3 linked regions of the Geomonas sp. RF6 genome follow. The main gene of each other region encodes a partner of the protein of the gene in region 3 in a complex. Links are inferred from orthologs where the notes say so. Each region holds a gene or a part of one and is shown on either strand. Other genes may lie near its edges. The genes, in order: accB, LPW11_RS15335 and accD.

Region 1 (7,457 bases), 3.2 Mb from region 3 along the record:
CTTCCACCTTCGGCTGGTAGTAGATGCGCAGCTCACCGCGCTCCAGCGCCTGCTCCAGTGCATCGGCCAGGAGCGTCTCCGTGTGAAAGGAGAGCTCTCTCGAGTAGCTGCGGTACCCTCCCCTCCCCTTCTCCTTGGCGAAATACATCGCCACGTCCGCCTTCCTCATCAGCTCTTCGAGCTCGTCGCTGTCGTCCGGGTAGATGCTTATCCCGATGCTGACTCCCGCCTGGAGGGAGTGATGGTCGACGAGACACGGGGGCTCCAGCGCCGCCAGCACCTTGCGAGCCACCACCTCCGCGCCGTGGGAGTCGCGCAGCTGGCCGAGCGCGATCACGAACTCGTCCCCACCGATGCGCGCCACCGTATCCGTCTCGCGCACGCAAGCCGAGAGCCGCTGCGCCACTTCCTGGAGCAGCTTGTCCCCGACGCCGTGCCCGAGGGTGTCGTTGACCCACTTGAAGCGGTCCAGGTCGAGATAGAGCAGCGCCATGCGCTGACCCATGCGCTGGGAGACGGCGCGCATCTGGCGCAGCCGGTCCAGGAAGAGGAGACGGTTGGGAAGCCCGGTCAGGGGGTCGTGGTGTGCCCTGTGGTAAAGCTCCTCCTGGGCGCGCTTTCGCTCCCCGATGTCCCGTCCGATACCCCACACCGCAACCGGTGCTGCTCCATCGTAGGTGCAGGAAAGATTCCCCTCCACCGCGACGGGGGCGCCGTTTCGCGCGATGTAGAGGTGCTCGCAGGAGCGGCTCTCCCCGCCGGAAAGGACCCGGTCCAGTTCCTCGCGGTAGCGCTGCAGGCTCTCCGGGTGCAGCACGTCCTCCACGGTAAGAAAGTCGAGATGATCGCGGCAGTACCCCATGGTGCGCAGCCAGGCGTCGTTGGCGTAGAGGAAGCTCCCGTCCGGGGCGTTGCTGTGGATGAGATCGTTCGTGCGGTTTAGAAAGCTGTACAGCCGCTCCTCGCTCTCCCGAAGGATCTGCGTTTCCCCGCGCAGGGCGGACATGAGCTCGCAGCCGATGATCGCGATGGCAGCATTGAAGACGGTGGCGAAAAACCAGATCAGGAGGAGGTAGAGGACATCGTCCTGCACCCTCTGGTCCACAAACGGCATCGCTATGTGCGGCAGAAGCCGCCCGTGCTCCAGGAAGAGGAGAGTGCCGTGGCTGAACGCGGCTCCGAGCCAGGCGCAGCAGATCTCTTCGCGCCGCTCCAGGAGATAGACCGCCTCGATGGTGACGACGAGGTAGAGGGGCCAGAGCCAGCTGGCCGCCCCTCCGCTGAAATGGATCAGGACGGTCACCAGGAAGGTGTCGATAAGGATCTGCAGGTGGTGAAAGAAACGGAAAGGGGAGAGCTTCGCGTAGGCCTGCTGGTAGGAAAGGTTGTAAATGACCACCACGCAGATGGAAAGCGCAAGGAACGCCCCTTGCGACCTGGTGACGAAGAAGCCGAAACGGCTGAAGGAGTAACAGGTACCGGCACAGAGGGTGTACACGGCAAGAAGGAGGAGCATCAGCCACTTCGCGCGCATGAGCACGGTGATGGGAGGGGCCGAGCCCTCCCCCATGCGCGCGGGCCACAGGATCGCCTCTCTCCCCACCCCCATCAGGCGGCGGTCACCTCTGCTCCTTGGGGAGCAAAAAATCGCAGCTCAGGCTCTGCCGGGATAAGGGAGAGTTCGAATGCATAGCGGAAAAAGGTGCGCACCCCTTTCAGATGGGCGGGGGTGAGATCGTAGGAGATGGTGCGCCAGTAGTCGACGAGGTCGTCAGATGACAGCCATCCCCTCTCCGCACACCCGGCGGCAATGGCGGGGTAGGAGTGGTAGGCGAGCTCCTTTGCCGCGACAAGATCGCGGGCGAGCTCCGAGAGTTCCCTCCCCTTCGTGGCCGCCGCCTCGCGCCGCACAATCCAGAGTGCGAAAACAAAGGGTAGCCCGGTGAAGTCGTACCAGAGCTCCCCCAGGTCGTACACCCGGTAACCGTGCTCGATGGCGGCGCTCTTGAGCGCAGCGTCACCGATCAAAAGGAGCGCCGGATAGCGGGAAAGCGCCGCGTCGAGGGGAAGCTCGGTCCGTTGAAAGCTGTTCTCGAAGCCGTACTTTTTGGCGAGGAGAACCTTCAGAAGGTTCACAGAGGTGTCGGAGTGCAGCGTAAGACCGACCGTGCTGCCGTCGAGCTCCTCGATGGGGAGGCGGGAAAAGAGGAGTACGCTCTTTACCTTGCCGATGGAGCTGATGGAGAGGTCAGGGAGGAGACAGTACTTTTCGCTCGCCTGGGCGTATTCGATGGAGGAGGAGGGGCTCACCTCCACCTCCCCCCTGCGCAGCTTCGCGTTGAGCTCTGCAGGGACGCCGTCGACGAAGGTGTAGCGGCTGCAATCGAACGAGGCGGCCAGGGCGGTGAAGATGGGGGTACAGTTGGCGTACCTGATATGTCCGATCTGCAGCGTCAAGGGGAAACTCCGGAATCTCTACTGTGCCGGACCAGCGGGGGCGCGGTCGGCGGGGGTAGACTATACCAATGTAAACATGAGATCAAGGCAAAACGCGCCGATATATGACGCCGGGAGAGCTTCCCCTTTTCCTCCGCCGCCGAAAGTGAAAAGGCGAGAGAGACCCCTCGCCTTTTCCTGAGCTGCTGGTAGAAGCTTATAATTCAAGACCTGACCCCGGGGTCAGGTCTTGAATTATAAGGTTTGTATACGGGGCGCTACTCTTCCTCGGCGACCGAGACGAACTCCTCGTAGTGCTCTGCCGACATGAGGAGGTTCAGCTCCTCGTGATCGACGACTTCCACCACCACCAGCCAGCCGCCGTCGTACGGGTCGTCGTTCACGATTTCCGGGGTGTCCACTACCTCGTGGTTCACCTCCAGCACCGGGCCGGAGAGGGGGGCGTAGAGCTCCGCCACCGTCTTTCTCGCCTCCACGGACCCGAAGGAGTCGTCCTGATCCAGGTCGTCACCCGGATCGGGGAGCTCCACCGCGGTGATGTGCCCGAGCTCGTGCTGCGCGTAGTCGGTGATGCCGATGACGGCGCGGTTTCCTTCCACGCGCACCCAGATATGTTCCTTGCTGTACTTCAGTTCATCAGGAAAGTCCATACCTTACTCCAGTACCAGCCTCTCGATGAAGCCGGTGTCGATATTTCCCTCGATGAAGTCCTTGTTGGACATGATCTTTTTGTGGAACGGGATGGTGGTCTTGATCCCTTCGACGATGTACTCGTCGAGCGCGCGGGCCATCCTGGTAATCGCCTCTTCCCTGGTGTCGGCATGGACGATGAGCTTCGCGATCAGGGAGTCGTAGTGCGGCAGCACGGTGTAGTTCGTGTACACGAAGGAGTCGACGCGCACTCCGAGACCGCCGGGAGTGTGGTGGCTGGTGATCCGTCCGGGGGACGGGGTGAAGCGGACCGGGTCTTCCGCGTTGATGCGGCACTCGATGGAGTGACCCTTGATCTTGATGTCGTCCTGCGTGTAGCGCAGCTTCAGACCGTAGGCGGAGCGGATCTGCTCCTTCACCACGTCGACGCCGGTCACCATTTCCGTCACCGGATGCTCGACCTGCACGCGGGTGTTCATCTCCATGAAGTAGAAGTTGTTCTGCTTGTCCACCAGGAATTCGATGGTGCCGACGGAGGAGTACCCTACCCCCTTGGCGGCACGCACCGCAGCGTCCCCCATCGCCTGCCGCAGTTCCGGCGTGGTGACGGTGGAGGGTGCTTCTTCGATCACCTTCTGGTGACGGCGCTGGATCGAGCAGTCGCGCTCGCCGAGGTGCACGACGTTGCCGTGCTTGTCGGCGAGGATCTGGATCTCCACGTGGCGCGGCGACTCGCAGTAGCGCTCGATGTACACCTCGGGGTTGCCAAAGCCGCTCTGCGCCTCGGCGCGCGCGGTGGCAAAGGCGTTCGGAAGGGTCGCCGGGGAGTGCACGATCTTCATGCCGCGCCCGCCGCCGCCGGCGGTAGCCTTGATGATGACGGGGAAGCCGATCTCCTTGGCGACCTTTATCGCCTCGTTCACGTCGGCCACCCCTTCCTTCGTGCCGGGAAGGATCGGCACCCCCTGCTTGATGACCGCCTGGCGCGCGCTGATCTTGTCACCCATGATGCGCATGCTCTCGGCGGAGGGGCCGATGAAGGTGATGCCGCAGTTTTCGCAGATCTCGGCAAAGGCGGCGTTCTCGGAGAGGAAACCGTATCCCGGGTGGATCGCCTCGGCGTCGGTCAGTTCCGCGGCCGAGATGATGGCGTTGATGTTGAGGTAGCTGTTGATGCTGGGGGCAGGACCGATGCAGACGCTTTCGTCGGCAAGCTTCACGTGGAGCGAGTCCTTGTCGGGGAGGGAGTAGACGGCGACCGTCTTGATCCCCATCTCCCGGCAGGTCCTGATGATGCGGAGGGCGATCTCCCCCCTGTTCGCTATGAGCACTTTATGGAACATACTTTTGTGGTTCTCCGGTCTGCGTGCTCCTCCGGTTTCCCGAAAAAGCCGCGACAATGCCGAATGGAGAGGGAAATGCCGGTACGGGGCTCACCGGAAGGGAGCGGCCGCTGCGGTATCCTGCTCCATGCAATGGATGGGCGGTACTAGAGCCTTTCCACCACGAAGAGGGGATCGCCGTACTCGACGGGGGAAGCGTTCTCCTTGCAGACCTTCACGATCTTGCAGCGGAACTCCGCCTCGATTTCGTTCATGAGCTTCATCGCCTCTACGATGCACAGCACCTCCCCTTTCTCGACCACCTGCCCTACTTCCACGAAGAAGGCGGCTTCCGGGGACGGCGCACGGTACAGGGTGCCGACGATGGGGGATACGATGACTTCACCCTCTTCCGCCTCGGCTTCGGCTGCGGGAGCGGCGGGGGGTGCTGCTACGGGGGCGGGAGCGACAGGCTGGGGCGCGAAGGGGTACTGCGCGGGGTGCTGCGGCACGAACTGGGGAGCACCTGCGACGGCGCCCCTCTTGATGACCACTTTCTCGTCGGCGCTCTCGAGCTCGAACTCGGTGATGTCGGTCTCGGTGACCATCTTGATGAGCGTCTTCAGGTCTTTTATATCCACGTGTTTCTCCTTTTCATTACAGTTAATCGCACGTCTGCGCGCAAAGATCCGGCCTTCGCAGGGTCTTCCCGTGGGGGCACCTCGCGCCGGCCGGCAAAACGGAAAGTACAAAAGAACGCGGAGACCGGGGGACGGTCCCGCATCTTTAGGGAGCTATAAAACGATCAAATCCTTCGGGACCTTCGTGATGCACCGGCACCCGTCCTGCTCCACGACGACGGTATCCTCGATGCGCACCCCCCCCCAGCCGGGGATATAGATCCCGGGCTCGATGGTGAAGACCATACCCTCGGTAACGGTCCCCTCTCCCCGCGGGGAGACGGTGGGGTGCTCGTGGATGTCGATGCCGACGCCGTGGCCGAGCCCGTGCCCGAAGTAGCTGCCGAAGCCGCGGCTCTCGATGTAGCTGCGCGCCAGGGCATCGACTTCCTTCAGCGTCATCCCCGGGCGTGCCCCCTTTATCGCGGCTTCCTGCGCTCCCCGCACCGTCTCGTACACCTCGACCTGGCGGGGATCGGGTTTCCCCACGCAGACGGTGACCGTCTCGTCGGAGCAGTATCCCTGGTACAGCGCGCCGTAGTCGAGGGTCACCAGCTCGCCGTAGGCGATGACCTTGTCGGAGGCCTTGCCGTGCGGCAGGGCGCCCCGCTCACCGGAGGCGACGATGAAGTCGAACGATATCCCGTGGGCGCCGCGGTGCCGCATGGCGATCTCGAGGGCGAGAGCGACGTCGCGCTCGACGGCGCCGGGTCGTACCTGCGGGAGGATCTCCTGCAGCGCTTCCGAGGCTATCTGCGCCGTCTGTTCGAGGAGACGAAGCTCGCTCGCGTCCTTGACCGTGCGAAGTGCCTCCAGCTCCTTGTCGACGGGGATGAACTCGAGGTTGGGAAGGACCGAGCACAGATCCTTGTGCGCGGCGACAGTGGTGTGTGCCGCCTCGAAGGCAATCCGCTGCGCCCCCTGCTCCTGAAGAAGCCTCTTCACCCCTTCCAGGCGCTGCGCATATTCGATTACCTGCACCCCCGGGGCCTCTGCGGCCGCCTGGGAAGTGTAGCGGGAATCGGTAAGGAGAAAGGCCTCTTTTTCGGAGACGACAAGGAGAGCACTGGAACCGGTAAAACCGGAAATATATCTTATATTACTGAGGCTTGTAACGATCAAAAGATCGGCGCCGGACCCCTTCAGAGCACCCCTGGCCGCCGAGATTCTGTTATCTAACATAAGAGCCCCCATCTTGACAATCTATTTTTCCAGGTGGCTCACCAGTGCGCGCAGCCCCAAAAGATAGCTAGTTGCGCCAAATCCGGAGATCTGTCCGAGGGCGATCGGGGCGATGTAGCTCCTGGTGCGAAACTCCTCCCGGGCGTGCACGTTGGAGAGGTGCACCTCCACAGCCGGGAGGGCAACGGCGGCGATTGCGTCGCGGATGGCCACACTGGTGTGGGTGTATGCCGCGGGGTTGATGAGGATGCCCTGGCAGGTGCCACGCGCACCCTGAATGGCGTCGACCAGCGCCCCCTCGTGATTTGACTGCACAGTGGTAAGTTCCACGGAGAGCTCGCGGGCGAGTTCGGCGAGGGAATCGTTGATCGTCTCCAGCGTCGCAGCCCCGTAGATCCCCGGCTCCCTCGTTCCCAGGAGGTTCAGGTTCGGGCCGTGCAGCACCAGTATGCGATGCGCCGCCATTACTGGAGCGCCTCGCGCAGTTTCCAGGCGTCGCGCTTCAGGAGGTAGCGCCCTTTGCCGTAATTGCCGTCTGCCGAAAGTACGAGGGCAACGAAGAAGTCGTCGCTCACGCCGCGCACGATGACCCGGCACTGCTCGCTGGAGATGGAGACCTCTTCCAGCTCCCCGGTCTTCAGGACCCCCACCGTCCTCTTGATCTCCTTCAGTACAGAGGCGTATTCCACCGCCAGAAGGTGCACGTCGAGTTCATCGCGCTGCGCCTGGTACTCGTCGATGGCGATGCCGTCGTACCCCATGACGATCCCGCCGAGACCTCCGCCGCTTTCCTCCACGATCTGCTGCAAGATGCTCTTAAAGGGCATGCTGCTTCCTCCTTCTTATATTCTCTAGCCACTCCTCGAGGATTTCCACTGTCTGCTGATCACTTTTGGCAAGATGAGCCGCGGAGGGGACGGGAGACGCGGCAACCGGCGCCAGCGGGGGGACGACAGCGGGAGCTTGCTCCTCTGCCGCGGCAAAGGGCGCCCATTCTTCAGCGCCTGCAAGAGCCCCCTCGTCACCGGCTGCGAAAGCGGCTTCCTCTTCGGCGGCAAAGGAAAGCTCCCCCTCCTCTACGTTCGGGAGATCCTCTTCCTCGACTGCAGGGACCCCGGCTTCGGCGGCAGCGGCAATGGCACGCTCGAGCTCGGCCGCACGCCTT
Region 2 (7,480 bases), 2.7 Mb from region 3 along the record:
GATTCTGGCGAAGCTCGCGGAGGGACAGAGCTGGACGGGTGAGTTCACAGTGAAGCGGCGGGACGGCTCGGAGTTTCTCGCGCACGTCACCGAATCCCCAATCCGTGACGACGACGGGCGGCTCATCGGAATGATCGGCATCTCCTTCGACATCACCGAACGGAAAAAGGCCGAGGAGGCGCTCGCGGCGAGTGAGGAGCGATTCCGTCGCTATTTCGAGCTCGGCCTCATCGGGATGACCGTCTCCTCTCCCGAAAAAAAGATAATTGAGGTGAACGACAGGGCGTGCGAGATCCTCGGGTATCGCAGGGAGGAGTTGCTCACGCTGAGCTGGCCCGAGCTTACCCACCCGGAAGACCGCGAGGTAGCTATCGTGGAGTACGAGAAGATGCTCGCCGGGGAGTTGGATGGCTTCACAGCCGAGAAGCGATACATCAGAAAGGACGGAGAGATCATCGACGCGGTGATTTCGGTGAGCTGCCTCCGCCGCAAGGACGGCACCCTCGATGCCTTCCTTGCGCTCCTGCAGGACGTAACGGAACGGAAACGCGCCGAAAGAAAGATAGCCGCGTACCAGCAACGGCTAAGCCTGATGACGGAAGAGATGTACCGGATGGGAGAAGAGGAGCGAAAGCACCTGGCCTCGGTACTGCACGACCAGATCGGGCAGAACCTGGCGCTGAGCAAAATGAAGCTGGAGTCGTTGAAGCATTGGGAGCACAGGGACATTCTGAGGCAGGAGATAGCTCAGATCACGGCACTCTTGGACGAGGTGATCGACAAGACGCGCTCCCTTACCACGGAGCTTCGTCCCCCCGTCCTGCACGAGCTTGGGCTGGAAGCGGCGGTCGAGTCGCTGTGCGAGGAATTTCAGGAGCAGACGGGGCTTGTCGTAACTTACCACGACGATGGCAGCCATACATCGCTGCCTGACCACCTGCGCACCCTGCTCTTCCAGGGGGTGCGGGAACTTCTGGTGAACGTCATGAAGCACGCCCATGCAACGGGTGCCGAGGTATCGATGAAGAGGGAGGAGGGGGTGATAACGATATCGGTGCAGGACGACGGCATCGGGATGAACGGAAAAAGGCCCCGTCCGAAGGACAGCTTCGGCCTCTTCAGCCTCAGCGAAAGACTGCGGCATCTCGGGGGAAGGGTGGAGATTTCCTCTCCCCCTGGCGCAGGCACCTGCGTGGCGATGGTGGCGCCTCTTGGCGTCTCCGAGAAAGAGAGCCAAAGCGGCATCTGAGCGGCCTTTTTCCCCGTCCCCTATTAAAAAAGGCTCGTCCGAGAATTCCGGGGAGCTGGGATACATTGGCTCGAAGCGCCGCAGGATGCCTCGCGTCCCCCCTTTGCGAAGGGTCTTCCGGGAATTCTGGGGAAGGTCGTTACAAAGAACTCGGGTACCCCCGCGCTGGACGCGCTGGAGCGTAGGCCTCTTGCCTGCGAGGGCGGCGCAGCCGCCACAGACCGCGCGGCTGGCGCCGCGGCTACAGGCTGGGAAGCCTGTGCTCCAGCGAGGCGCCACTAGCGTACCCCACTGGAGGAGATGAATCAGATCAAGCCGTCGGCAGCGCGTTCCTCCCCTTTCAAGGGGGAGGACAGGAGGGGGATGGGGTCGGCGCGGCCCAACTCTACCCCATCCCCACCCTGTCCCTCCCCTTGAAAGGGAGGGGACGCCTGAGCTCCTGCCCTGCGAAAGACACACAGGGCCGGCGGATTAAAGCAATGCAAGCTTCCCCGGGATTTGCGAAGGGGGGGACGCGAGGCCTCGTGCGGCCCTTCATTGGAACATACTACGGCTTCCCCGGAATTTCTGGAAGAACCTTCACAAAGGGGGGAACGAAAAGCCTGGCCTCCTCGCTGGAGGGCCGACAGATGCCGGTTCCCCGGAATTCCCGGATGAACTTAAAAAGGCGCTCCGGCTACTGCCGGATGCGCCTTTTATGATTGCCAGACCTGCTGAACTGTCAATCTACTCGATAAACTGCGACAGCTTGCGGAACTTCTGGTAGCGCTCCTCAATGAGCTCCTCCGCAGGGAGCCCCTGCAGTTCCTTCAGGTTCCTCGATATCGCCTCGTGCAGCAGCTTCGCCGCCCCGGCGTGGTCGCGGTGGGCGCCGCCGGCCGGCTCCGGAACGATCTCGTCGATGACGCCGAGCGTCTTTATGTCGGCAGCGGTGAGCTTCAGGGCGTCGGCCGCCTGCGCCCCTTTCGTGCCGTCGGACCAGAGGATGGCGGCGCACCCTTCGGGGGAGATGACGGAATAGATGGAGTGCTCCAGCATGAGGATCCGATCACCGACGGCGATGGCGAGCGCCCCGCCCGATCCACCTTCGCCGGCGATGACGACGACGATCGGCACTGTAAGGCGCGCCATCTCGCGCAGGTTCCTGGCGATCGCTTCAGCCTGCCCGCGCTCCTCGGCGCCGATTCCGGGGTACGCCCCGGGGGTGTCGACGAAGGTCACGATCGGCATCCTGAAACGCTCCGCCATCTCCATGAGGCGCAACGCCTTGCGGTACCCCTCCGGGTTCGGCATGCCGAAGTTGCGGAAAACCTTCTCCTTCGTGTCGCGCCCCTTCTGGTGCCCGATCACCATCACCGGCTCGCCGTCCAGCCGCGCGGGTCCACCTACGATGGCGTGGTCGTCACCGAAGTTGCGGTCGCCGTGCAGCTCGATGAAGTCGGTGAAGATCAGTTGCAGGTAGTCAAGCGTGAAGGGGCGGTTGATGTGGCGCGCAACCTGCGCGGTCTGCCAGCGGGTCAGGTTCGCAAACATCTCGGCGCGCATCGCCTCCGCCTTCGTCTCCAGCTTCTCCACCTCCCCCTTCAGGTCCACCCCTTCGGTGGAAAAAGCGAGGAGTTCCTGTATCTTCTTCTCCAGCTCTGCCAGAGGCTTCTCGAAATCGAGATAGGTGGTGTGTTGTTGCTGCACTGCCATCTTTATATTCTCCCGGATTAGATCAATTGTCTGAGGGTGGCTGAAAGTGCTTTCTGCCATGCCTCTGTCCAAGCTCCAGCTTGGTTTCGTACAGTCTGTGAGGAGTGAGAAAGAGACCCTACTCGAAAGACACGGCATTATAGCCGAAGAGGTTACTCACTTCCACTGTTAAATCTTCGCTGGCTGCCACTTTGTACGTCTCCGAAAGCCGTATGGTGACGCGTGAATTGTTCTCTATATCGAGGTGGAGAAAGCTGCGGCAGTTCCCGGCATAGCGGGAAATGATCTCCTTTAGAGTCTCCAGCTTCCCCGGGTCGGCCCCCTTGGCGTCGAGGTTGAAGTTCACCTTCTTCGTCAGCGCCTCGTTCAGGTCGCGCAGGAGGACGATGCTCGTCGCCATGACCTTCGCCCCCTTCTCCCCCAGCTCCAGCGTCCCGGTGACGTGGATCGGGTCGTCGCTTTTCACGTACTCGGAGCAGTTGGCATAGACGTCGGAGAAGATCACCACCTCCACGGAGCCGGAGGTGTCCTCAAGGGAGATGAACCCCATCCGGTCCCCTTTCTTGGTGATGATCTCCTTCAACGAGGTGGCGATGCCGCAGATCTTCACCTCGCTCTTTTCCTTCATCTCCGTAAGGGTCGCCGTGGTGGCGTTGGAGAGGCGCTTTATGTCCCCCTCGTAGCGCGCCAGCGGGTGCCCGGTGATGAAGAAGCCGATCGCGTCCTTCTCGCACCCCAGCCGGTACTTCTCGTCCCACTCCGGTATCTCCGGATAGCGGTTCCCCCCGCTCCCGGCCCCGCGGATCACCTCGTGGATCCCGAAGAGTGAGGCCTGGGCGCTCTCCCGCTCCTGCTGCACCCGCTGCCCGGAGGCGGCCGCATCCTCGAGGACCGCCATGAGCTGGGAGCGCTTGGCGCCTGTGGAGTCGAAGGCGCCGCACTTGATGAGTGCCTCGATGACCCTCTTGTTGCAGCGGCGCAGGTCGACCCTTTCACAGAAATCGAAGAGATCGGTGAAGGGGGAGTCGCCGCGCGCCTCGATGATCGCCTCGATCGCCCCCTCCCCCACGTTCTTCACGGCCCCGAGGCCAAAGCGCATGGAGTTGCCGAGGACGCGGAAGGAGCGGTCCGACTGGTTTATGTCGGGGGGGAGGACCTCGATCCCCATATCCCGGCAGTCGCTGACGCTCTTTATGACCTTGTCGGTGGAGCTCATGTCCTCCGTCAGGAGGGCTGCCATGAACTCGACCGGGTAGTGCGCCTTCAGATACGCGGTGTGGTACGCCACGAGCGCATATGCCGCGGAGTGCGACTTGTTGAAGCCGTACTCGGCGAACTTCGCCATGAGGTCGAAGATACCCGCCGCCTTCTTCGGATCGATCCCCTGGCTCTCGGCGCCGGCCTGGAACTTGTCGCGCTCCTTGGCCATCTGCTCCATGTCTTTCTTACCCATGGCGCGGCGCAGTAGGTCGGCGCCACCGAGGGAATAGCCGGCGAGCGACCGGGAGATCTGCATGACCTGTTCCTGGTAGACGATGACCCCGTAGGTGTCCTTGAGGATCGGCTCGAGTTGCGGCAGGTCGTACACCACCTGCTTGCGGCCGTGCTTGCGCTCGATGAAGTCGTCCACCATGCCGCTGCCCAAAGGACCCGGACGATAGAGGGCGCAGACCGCGATGATGTCCTCGAAGCAGGAGGGCTTGAGCTTTACCAGGAGCTCCTTCATGCCGCTCGACTCCAGCTGGAAAACGCCGGTGGTGTTGCCGGCCTGCAGGAGCTTGTAGGTTTCCGGATCGTCGTCCCCGAGAATTGAAAGGTCGAAGTCGGGATTCACTTTGCGGATGTGTTTTACCGCGTTCTCTATGACCGTGAGGTTCTTTAAGCCGAGAAAGTCGAACTTCACCAGCCCGATCTTCTCCACGTACTTCATGGAGTACTGGGTGGTGAGCGCCCCGGTCTTCTGGTCCATGTACACCGGGCAGAAGTTCTCCATCTGCTTCGGCGCCACCACGAGGCCAGCCGCATGGGTGGAGGCGTGGCGGGCAAGCCCTTCGAGCCTCAAGGCGACAGAGAGGACCTCCTTTACCTTCGGATCCGCCGCGGCGAGCTCGTTCAGCTTCGGCTCCTGGGCGATAGCCTTCTCCAGGGTGATCCCCAGCACCTCGGGGACGAGCTTCGCGATCTTGTCCACGTCGGCAAAGGGGAGATCGAGCGCGCGCCCCACGTCGCGGATGACGCCACGCGCAGCCATGGTACCGAAGGTGATGATCTGACACACCTTTTCCCGCCCGTAGCGCTCCACCATATACTGGATCACCTCTTCGCGGCGGTCCTGGCAGAAGTCGACGTCGATATCGGGCATGGAGATACGTTCGGGGTTGAGGAAGCGCTCGAACAGCAGGTTGTACGGCATCGGGTCGATGTCGGTGATCCTGATGCAGAAGGCGACCAGCGAGCCGGCCGCCGATCCCCTGCCGGGACCGACCGGGATGCCGTGGTCCTTCGCCCAGTTGATGAAGTCCGCAACGATGAGGAAGTAGCCGGGGAACCCCATCTGCTTGATGCAGTCGAGCTCGATCCTCAGGCGGTGGTAGTACGCCTGCTCGTCCTGAACCGTGAAATCTGGGTTCTTGATGCGGATCTTGTTGAGCCGCTGCACCAGACCTTCGGTCGACTCGCGCTCCAGTTGCTGGTCGAGGGTTTCCCCAGGCGGCGGATCGTAGGCCGGGAAGTAGTAGGTCTTGAAGTCGAAGTCGATCTTGCAGCGCTTTGCAATCTCCACCGTGTTGGTGAGCGCTTCCGGAGCGTAGTGGAAGGCCGCCGCCATCTCATCCGGCGTCTTCAGGTAGAACTCTTCCGTGGAAAAACGCATGTGGGAGGGATCCCCCATGGTCTTCCCGGTCTGGATGCACAGAAGGATCTCGTGGGCGCGGGCGTCTTCCTTGTTGAGATAGTGGCAGTCGTTCGTGGCGACGAGCGGCAGGTCGAGCTCCCGGGCGATCTCCATCACCCGCCGGTTGGCGGTCGTCTGCTCCGGGATCCCGTTCTCCTGGATCTCCAGGTAGTAGCTCCCCGGGAAGAGGTCGGCATACCACTGCGCCGCCGCTTTCGCCTCATCCATCTTGCCGCGCAGGGCGAGATAGGGGACCTCTCCCTGCAGGCAGGCGGAGAGGACGATGAGCCCCTCGCTGTGCTGCGCCAGGAGGTCCTTGTCGATGCGGGGGCGCCGGTAGAACCCCTCCTTGTAGCCGGCGGAGACGAGATAGCTGAGGTTTTTGTATCCGGTGAGGTTTTCGCACAAGAGGATGAGGTGGTAGCTGCTGGCCTGGTCGGGGGCGGGAGCCTGCTTGTGGGTGCGCGAGCCGGGCGCGATGTACACCTCGCACCCGATGATCGGCTGGATCCCCTTGTCCTTGCACTTGAGGAAGAACTCGATCGAGCCGAACATGTTGCCGTGGTCGGTCATGGCGACCGCGGGCATGTGGAGCGACTTTACCTTCGCGAGGAGGTCGCCGAAGCGTATGGCGCCGTCCAGCAGGGAGTACTGGGTGTGCACGTGCAGGTGCACGAAGTTCGCGTATTCATCGGCCATATCATTTCATCCTAGGGGAGCTGCGGGGGCTCCGACACGGAAAATGGGAGCCTCTGGTGGGGCTCCCATTCATTCCTGGCGGAGTAAAAAGCGGGGGGATTATGCACGGGTTAGGAAGCAGTGTCAAGCATGACGAACGCGTCTAACTGCAAGAGCAAGCGGCGAAATGGGCGGCGCTGCCTCCTGGGCACCGTGTGGTGAGGAGAGGGAGCGCCGGGAACGCCTGCGGCTTATCCCGGCCTATATTGCTACATTACCTGCAGAGCGTCCCCTACCCTTTTACCGCCTTCAGGATCGCCTCGGCCTCCAGCGCCACTTCCTCCTGCGTGCCACCGTCCATGTTCTTCAGCGGCGCCGTCCCCTTGGAGAGCTCGTCCTCCCCGATGATGAGGGTGTAGCGCGCCTTGAACTTGTCGGCGCGGCGCAACTGGCTCTTCAGGCTTTTCCCTTCGTAGTCGATCTCCACGGAGCTTCCGAGTCGCTGCAACGCGGTCATGAGCTGGAAAGCGCGGCCGTGCGCCACCTCCCCCATGGCGGCGATGAAGAGATCGGGCCTGCGGGCGAAGTCCTTCTCCGCGAGGAGCAGCGCAACCCGCTCCACCCCGATGGCGAAGCCGATGCCGGGGATCTGCGGGCCGCCGAGCTCGCTGATCAGGCCGTCGTAGCGCCCCCCCGCCGCAACCGCGCTCTGGGCGCCGAGCAGGGAGGTCACCATCTCGAAGGTCGTGCGGGTGTAGTAGTCGAGGCCGCGCACCATCCTCTCGTTGATGCGGTACTTCGTCCCCACCGCGTCGAGGTAGCTCTTCGTCTTCTCGAAGTGGTCGCTGCACCCCTGGCAGAGATTGTCGAGCATCGCGGGAGCGCCCTTGGTCGCCTCCTTGCACCCTGCGGCCTTGCAATCGAGGGCGCGCAGCGGGTTCGTCTCGTAGCGCCTCACGCAGTCC
Region 3 (7,559 bases):
CTCGATCCCCGGTGGGATGGTGAAGTTCACCTGGCGCTCCGGATCGATCGTCAGGAGCTCCGCGGCGATCTCCTCCCCCATGGCGGAGAGGTCGAGCCTCTTCACGTTTATGGAGGAGCGGCTGATGCGCGCCAGCTGCAAAAGCTCGTCGATGAGGGCTTCCGCACGCCTGCAGGAAGTGTTTATCCGCTCAAGATAGTCCTGCCCCGCCCTGTCCAGCCGGTCGCCGTAGTCCTCCTGCAGAAGCTGGGCAAAGGAGCAGACGTTGCGGACGGGGGCGCGCAGGTCGTGGGAGACGGAGAAGCTGAAAGCCTCCAGTTCGGCGTTGGCAGCCTCCAGCTCCGTCTTCTGCCGCAGGAGGTCGGCGTTCAGCCAGGAAATCTCCTCGTTCGCCTGCACGTACTGCGCGGTCCTCTCCTCGACCCTGTTCTCCAGATCCTTGGTGAGGCGCGCCACCTCCTCCTCCGCCAGGCGCTTCTCCGTCACGTCGATGCATACCACCGCGAAGGTGCCCGGGCCGGTACAGTAGGCGTGCACCTCGTAGTGCCTTCCGAGGTCGCGGGAGTAGCCGCCGAAGTGCGCGGGACGCCCCGTCCGCACCACGTCAGCGTACATCTCGAGCCAAGCCGATTCGATTTCGGGGAGCACCTCTCGCACAGTCCTTCCCACCACCTGGCAGGACTTGAGGCCGGTGATCTCTTCGTAGCCGGGGTTGAACTGGGCGAACCGGTAGTCGACGGGGTTGCCCGCGTCGTCGTAGATCGCCTCGTACAGCGCGAAACCGTTCTGCATCTTCTCGAAGAGCATCCGGTAGTGAGCCTCGCTTTGCGCCAGCAGCTCGTTCTTGCTGGCTATCATGGCAAAGCCCCTGCGGATCAGAAGGAAAAGGAGGGTGCCGGTGACGGCGAGGAAGAGCCACCCCTTCACGATCTGGAGGCGGGTCAGGAGGGCGTTGTCGTGCACCATGTCGCCCAGCAGCATGTCGGAGAAGAGGATCCAGCCGGCGCCGGCCACGAGGTACCAGACGACGATGACAAGCGCCTGGGTGCGCACCGACTCTTTCTTGACCCTTCTTTCCGGCATGAAAAGATCCTCGTCCACCAGCGCCATCCACTCCGATCTCGGCAGCGGATGGGCCTCTGTTAATCCGCCCATAAACGCACCCCATAGCATAGCGGCACAAAACAGCAACGCAATCAATAAGATGGGTTATCGGAGCGAGTTGCATAATATTTAGTGGAAGGCTCTAATCATGACAAAAAAGAGTTTGAAGGGGTGATTGGTGAGGCAGAAAAGGCAAGCATACGAAATGTTTATATTTTTAGGCAGAGTTACCATTAGGAGGGGGTGCTGTACGGGAACGGCGCGGGGCACAATTAGAGAAAAAAAATTTTATCCTGCCAAATCATGAGGCTCTAGAACGGGAGGGCAAGACGCAGGGCGAGGGCCATGAGGACGATCCCCGCGCACCTGCCGATGCGGGGAGCGACGCCGGGGCGGCGGTTCAGGAGCGTTCCGACCGAACCGGAACAGATGGCGACAAGGCCGAAGGAGAACAAGGTGAGGATGACAAAGACCGTGCCGAGGGTGATGATCTGGAGCGGCACCTCGCCGCGCCCGCGCTCGAGAAACTGGGGGAAGAAGGCGAGAAAGAAGAGGGCGACCTTCGGGTTCATGATGTTGGCCAGCACGCTCTGCCGAAAGACGGTGCGGCACTGGAGGCTCCCACCCCCGCCGTCGGGGACGAAGGAGGCGCCGCTTTTCAGGAGTCCCCAGCCGAGGTAACCGAGGTAGAGGGCGCCCGCGTATCGTACGGCGCTGAAGGCAAGGGGGGACGAGGTGATAAGGGCGGAGAGTCCGATGACGGCGAAGAAGGTGTGGGCGAAGTTTCCGAGTGCAAAGCCGGCGGCGGCGGAAAGGGCGACTCTCTTCCCCTGTGCAATCCCGCGGGTGAGGACGTAGATGATGTCGGGGCCCGGGGTGAATATGAGGAGAAGGGATGTGCCGGAGAAGGTGCCGAGCTGCGAGAAGGAGATCATAGGAAGATAGAGGTGCCGGATAGACAGAGGGGGCCGAATTGGCCCCCTCTCCCGATGTACCTACTGCCGGTACAGCATCTTCAGTATCCTGGAGAGCTGCGATTTCAGCTGGTGGCGGCTGGCGATGACGTCCACCATGCCGTGATCGAGGAGATACTCGGCACGCTGAAAGCCCACCGGGAGTTTCTGGCGGATCGTCTGCTCGATGACGCGCGGACCGGCAAAGCCGATGAGCGCCTTCGGCTCGGAGATGTTCACGTCACCGAGCATGGCGAAGCTCGCGGTAACTCCACCGGTGGTGGGGTCGGTGAGAATGGAGACGTACGGCAGCCCAGCTTCCCGCAGCTTGGCGAGTGCAGCGGAGGTCTTCGCCATCTGCATGAGGCTTAAGATACTCTCCTGCATACGTGCGCCGCCGGAAGCGGAGACGATCACCACCGGGGTGCGCTCCGCGATGCCGCGCTCGATCGCCCGGGTGATCTTCTCGCCGACGACGCTCCCCATGCTCCCCCCCATGAAGGAGAAGTCGAAGACGCAGATATGGACCGGAGTCTCTTCCACCGCACCCTTGCCGCAGATGATGGCGTCCTTGCTGCCACCCTTGGCGATCGCCGCGTCGATGCGGTCCTGGTAGCTCTTGGAGTCCTTGAACTTCAGGAAGTCGGTCGCGGTCATCCCGGCGTCGAATTCCACGAAACTCCCCTCGTCGAGCAGAAGCTCCAGCCTCTTCATCGCGGGGATGCGATAGTGGTGGTTGCACTTCGGGCAGACGTTCAGGTTTTTCTCGATGTCTTTCGTGTAGATCGTCTCGCCGCAGCCGACGCACTTCGTCCACAGTCCCTCGGGGACCCGAACCCTCGGGTTTCCACCCTTCGCCTGCGGTGGATTGTCTCTTTTGAACCAGGCCATATTTTCCCTCTTAAAGACTCGATTCCTCGGTCCTTTTATTCTATGAAACGAACGGCCGATTGTTACCAGAAAGGCGCAGCCATGTCAAAGCAAAATCTGGAAAGGGAAAAACCGCCACGTCCAAGTACGCGGAAACTCTCTCTCCCACGGCTGAAACCCTCGTCCCAACCAGTTGATCCATCGTCGCGTAACTGACTATTTCGCCGCCACGCCCTGCTTCAGGGTGGAGACGAACTCCCCGACCGACTCCAGAAGCGGGGCGCCACTTTTCGCCTCGAAGTGCTTCACCAGCGCGCTCCCCACGACGACGCCGTCGGCGACTTTCGCCATCCGCCCTGCCTGTACGGCGTCGGAGATGCCAAAGCCCACCACCAGCGGCAGGTTGAGCTGTTCTCTCACCTGCGCCACGCGCTCCCCCAGGGTGTCCGCCATCGTGGTGCGGGCACCGGTCACCCCGGTCACTGAGACGTAGTAAATGAAGCCGCTGCCGAGCCTGGAGACGAGTTCCACGCGCGTGGGGTCGGAAGTCGGGGTCAGGAGGAAAATGAGGTCCAGCCCGTGGGCATCGGTGGCAACCTTAAGCTCCGGCGCCTCCTCGGGGGGAAGGTCGACAACCAGAACGCCGTCGACCCCTGCAGCGGCCGCATCAGCAGCGAAACGCTCGGCACCGTACCGGAAGATCGGATTGAAATACCCCATAAGGACAATGGGGATCTGGGTCTTCGCCCTCAGCGACCGCACCATGTCGAGGATCTTCGGGAGCGTGGTGCCGGCTGCCAGGGCCCGCTCGGAGGAGAGCTGTATGGTCGGGCCGTCCGCCATCGGGTCGGAGAAGGGGATGCCGAGCTCGATGAGGTCCGCTCCGGAGCGCTCCAGTTCGAGCACCGCCTCCTCGGTGACCGACAGATCGGGGTCCCCTGCGGTGATGAAGGTGATAAGTGCTTTTTCTCCGGCGCTTCGCAGCGAGGCAAATTTCTCGGTAATCCTGCTCATGGTCCGTTATCTCCTCTGGTACCCCTCCCGGGAGCGAAAGAGCTTCCGGCACCCGAAGGCTCCCGTTACACGGCGAGCCGCCCGGATGGCGTCCCCTCCCTTTCAAGGGGAGGGACAGGGGGGGGGATGGTGTTTGTTCTTCACAAAATAGTTACGGCGCGTTCGTCGAACGCGCCGTGACTGCTTTCCTGTAACCGTGGGGCGTGCTGCCCCGGTCTTTCTCCAGAATCCTACCCGGCGGTCTTGAAGGCGCCGAGCTCCTTCTTGAGAATCTCTGTCTGCCTGAAGAGCCGGGAGGCCGCGTCGTCCAGCGTGCGGCTCGCCTCCAGGTTCCCGTCGGTCGCCTGCTGGATGTCCTCGACGGAGGCGACGATCTGCTCGGAGCCGCGCCCCTGCTCGTCGCACGCCCTCTTTATGTGCCGGATCATCTCGGTGATGCTCTCGGTGGACTTCGCCATCAGCGTCCCCACCTTGTTCTGCTCGCGCGTCGAGGAGAGGACCTGGGAGGTGAGGACCTTCATGTTCTCCACCGCCCCCATGATGAGCTCGCTACCCATCCCCTGCTCCCGCGTCGCCTTGGCGATCTGGGTCACCATCTCCGAGACCTGCTCCATCGCCTCCCGGATCATCTGGCTCCCCTTCGCCTGCTCGACCGTGGTGCGGGCAATCTCCCCTACCTGCGCAGTCGCCTCGCTGACGCCGATCACGATCTTGGAGAGCGCCTCACCCGACTTGTGACTGAGGAGCTCGCCGTCGGCGATCGCCGCCTGCGCCTGCTCGATCGCCTCCACAGCCCTGCGCGTCTCCTCCTGGACCCCCCTGATGACGAGAGCGATCTCGCGGGTGGAGGAAGAGGTGCGCTCGGAGAGATCCTTTATCTCGTCCGCCACGACGGCGAATCCCTTTCCGTGCTCTCCTGCCTGGGCGGCTATGATCGCCGCGTTCAGCGCAAGGAGGTTCGTCTGCTCCGCCACCTCGTCGATGACGGAGAGGATGTCGCCGATGTCGGCGGCACGATCGGAGAGGGTGCTGATGACTTCACTGGTGATGCGGGAGGAGCGCTTGATCTCCTGCATCCCCTGGATCACCGCCTGTACCGCCTCTTTCCCCGTCTCGGCGTCGACCCGCACCGTGTTGGAGATCGCCGCCGTTTCGTTCGCGTTTCTCTCGACCTGCTTGATCGAGCTGTCCATCTGCATGACAGAGGAGGCGGTAGCGGTGGAGACCTCCATGAGGCTCACCACGCCATTTCCGACCTGGCGGATGGAGGCTGCCATCTCCCCGATGGAGGAGCTCACCTCACCGACCGACTGGGAGAGATCCTCCATGTTCTGCACGACCTCCTCGACGGAGGAGGCCATCTCCAGCACCGACGAGGCGCTCTCCGCCGCGGAGATGGAGAGGGAGTCGACGCTGCTTCCGACCCCGCGCACGGAGGCGTTTATCTCCACGATGGCGGCGGAGGTGCGCGACACGCTTTCCGCCTGGGTCTTCGCCGACTCCACCACGCTCTGGGAGGCCTTCGCCATGACGTCGGAGATGACGGCGAGCTCGGAGGAGGAGCGGGAGACGTTCCCGATCATCCCGGAGAGCTTCCCGACCATCTCGTTGAAGTCGCCGCCGAGCTTTCCGAGCTCGTCGGCCGAGTCGGTGGCGACCGTGGCGGAGAGATCCCCTTCCGCCCCGCGGTTTACCGCGGCGACCATGACGTTGATGCGGCTCACGATGTTGCGGGTAATAAGGGCGCCCATGGCGACGGCGAGAAGAATCGCACCGATGATGACGGCGACAAAGGTGAAGCCGGCCGTGCGCTGGATCTGCGTCACGTGGGCGCCGGCATCGGTCATGCGGTTGCCGACCTCCACGAGGATGTCGTCCAGCTCACCCTTTGATTTGTCGCTCGCCATGGTGATGTCGTCGTTGGCGAGCTGGTGCAGCTTCGGATCGGAGAGGGAAGCCTGCCCGCCCTGGGCCAGCAGCTTCTCCTTTTGTGCGATAAGCTCGTCCGCGACCCTCTCGAACTCCCCCCAGCTTGCCTGGAAGTCCCTGGTGCGCTTCTCGATGACGCTCCCCTTCACCGCGGGCTTCAGGTGCATCTTTGCGTTGCCGTCCAGCAGGGTCTGCGCCTGGCTCACCAGGAGGTCCCGCTTCATCCGGTAGTCGTCGACATACTCCTCGAACTTGTCCTTCTCGCTGCGCACCAGCGCAGCCTGCATGAGGCTCACGTGACAGTACTTCTGAGTCACCGCCATCAAAAGGACCTGCTTTTGCTGCTTCGAAAGCTGTTCGAGAATGTCCTGGATCTGCCCCCCCACCCTTTTCATGGTGAGGGCACCGAAGGCGCCGGTGATGGCGACGAGGAGCGCCATCACCATGAAGGAGCCTATCAGGCGGGAGCCGATCTTCACATCTTTGAGTGCCATTTAGTGTTCCGCTTCAACCAGAAGGTAGTTCATGAGGTCGACGGTTGCCTTGATCTCGGGCTTGGACATGTTGGAGTCCGGCTTCCGGAGCATCTTCACGCCGTACGCCTTCGTGGCGTTACGGTCGAAGGGCTGCCCGGAGATCGGGGCGATGCCGGTCTGGATCGCCACGATGGTGCGCTCCAGCGTGTGGCACTTTACGCACCGCACCTTCATGATGTCGTAGTTCGCCTTCATCGCCGGTGGGAAGGCGGAGGGGTCGAGGCGCATGGCATCGCCTTTACCGACAACCTTCAGTCCTGCATGGGCGGCGCTGACGGAAAGGGCCAGAACAAGGAGCGTAAGGAGAGTCTTCTTCATGTAGATATCCTCCACGGATGTTGGGTTATTGCATGCCGGCAGTCCGGTGACAAACGTATCGGCGAATCCTCTTTTCCCTTTAAGGGAAAGCCTTAGAAGCTGAAAGCGAGCGAAGCCAGAGTCGTCCTGTTGATCGCCTGCGCCCCGTCTTCGTAGATGTACTCGAGCGACAGCTTCGTGTTCTGCAGCGGCGTGTACGCGACCGCCGGAATATAGCGGCGGGTTGCTCCCTGCAGGTTGTAGAAGTAGTCGTAGCGCATGAGGGCAACCACGTCGACCGGCGCGCCGAACATATACTCACCTTCGACCGTGACGGCATGGCTGTGCAGCGCGCTCCCACCCGCGGAGAGGTCGGGATTGGTGTCCCTGCCGAGGACGCCGCTTCCCTTCAGGTGCAGCCTCTTGTACAGGAGGTCGATCTCCGCGCCAGCGCGGTAGAAGTTGTTTCGCTCCTGCGCGACACCAAAGGCGTCGATGACGCCGTTATGACCGGAGTAGCCGAAAGCGCCGACGGTGATCCCGAGGTAGTCCCAGACGGTCGCTTCCTTTTCCAGGTCGACCTCCGGCTCGTGACCGCTGAAGTCGGTGCCGCCGAACCTCCCGGAGATGTGCCCGTAGTAGTCCTTGCTGTTTTGCCCTTTCCGGTTCGCCACCCCAGCGGAAACGAGGACGCGGTCCCCTATGAGGGAGTTCACCTCCAGGGCGTCCTGGGGAGTGTCGACGCTCCACTGGGAGCCCCCCTGCCCCTGGGTGTAGGTCGTGGAAGCGAAGGAGGGGACGGTGATGACGCGGTTCGACTTTTTCCACAGGGAGAGCTTCGGTTCCATGCGGCCGA

The links.
Region 1: the proteins of accD (region 3) and accB are in contact, whole or in part, in a solved structure (PDB 8UXZ), measured with the Escherichia coli proteins. The link is inferred for Geomonas sp. RF6 from one-to-one orthologs.
Region 2: the proteins of accD (region 3) and LPW11_RS15335 are in contact, whole or in part, in a solved structure (PDB 8UXZ), measured with the Escherichia coli proteins. The link is inferred for Geomonas sp. RF6 from one-to-one orthologs.

The regions. Positions count from the first base shown.
Region 1 is NZ_CP087999.1:4,072,765-4,080,221, reverse strand. The notes cover bases 3,335-6,131. They hold accB (acetyl-CoA carboxylase biotin carboxyl carrier protein), read right to left. Parts: upstream 5,072-6,131; coding sequence 4,598-5,071; downstream 3,335-4,597. Other genes in these bases: LPW11_RS17405 (M24 family metallopeptidase), read right to left, coding at 5,225-6,131; accC (acetyl-CoA carboxylase biotin carboxylase subunit), read right to left, coding at 3,335-4,451. Also shown: LPW11_RS17430 (putative bifunctional diguanylate cyclase/phosphodiesterase), read right to left, coding at 1-1,609; LPW11_RS17425 (menaquinone biosynthetic enzyme MqnA/MqnD family protein), read right to left, coding at 1,609-2,457; glycine cleavage system protein GcvH, read right to left, coding at 2,715-3,107; more of accC, read right to left, coding at 3,111-3,334; more of LPW11_RS17405, read right to left, coding at 6,132-6,292; aroQ (type II 3-dehydroquinate dehydratase), read right to left, coding at 6,314-6,757; LPW11_RS17395 (roadblock/LC7 domain-containing protein), read right to left, coding at 6,757-7,119; LPW11_RS17390 (tetratricopeptide repeat protein), read right to left, coding at 7,109-7,457. UniProt on the Escherichia coli protein: This protein is a component of the acetyl coenzyme A carboxylase complex; first, biotin carboxylase catalyzes the carboxylation of the carrier protein and then the transcarboxylase transfers the carboxyl group to form malonyl-CoA.
Region 2 is NZ_CP087999.1:3,562,884-3,570,363, reverse strand. Bases 961-3,780 are described here. They hold LPW11_RS15335 (acetyl-CoA carboxylase carboxyltransferase subunit alpha), read right to left. Parts: upstream 2,945-3,780; coding sequence 1,976-2,944; downstream 961-1,975. Other genes in these bases: dnaE (DNA polymerase III subunit alpha), read right to left, coding at 3,063-3,780; LPW11_RS15340 (PAS domain S-box protein), read left to right, coding at 961-1,249. Outside these bases: more of LPW11_RS15340, read left to right, coding at 1-960; more of dnaE, read right to left, coding at 3,781-6,536; hisS (histidine--tRNA ligase), read right to left, coding at 6,808-7,480. UniProt on the Escherichia coli protein: Component of the acetyl coenzyme A carboxylase (ACC) complex. First, biotin carboxylase catalyzes the carboxylation of biotin on its carrier protein (BCCP) and then the CO(2) group is transferred by the carboxyltransferase to acetyl-CoA to form malonyl-CoA.
Region 3 is NZ_CP087999.1:909,651-917,209, forward strand. The notes cover bases 1,025-3,923. They hold accD (acetyl-CoA carboxylase, carboxyltransferase subunit beta), read right to left. Parts: upstream 2,949-3,923; coding sequence 2,100-2,948; downstream 1,025-2,099. Other genes in these bases: LPW11_RS03915 (sensor histidine kinase), read right to left, coding at 1,025-1,155; LPW11_RS03920 (LysE family translocator), read right to left, coding at 1,416-2,039; trpA (tryptophan synthase subunit alpha), read right to left, coding at 3,144-3,923. Also shown: more of LPW11_RS03915, read right to left, coding at 1-1,024; more of trpA, read right to left, coding at 3,924-3,941; LPW11_RS03935 (methyl-accepting chemotaxis protein), read right to left, coding at 4,172-6,364; LPW11_RS03940 (cytochrome C), read right to left, coding at 6,365-6,724; LPW11_RS03945 (porin), read right to left, coding at 6,817-7,559.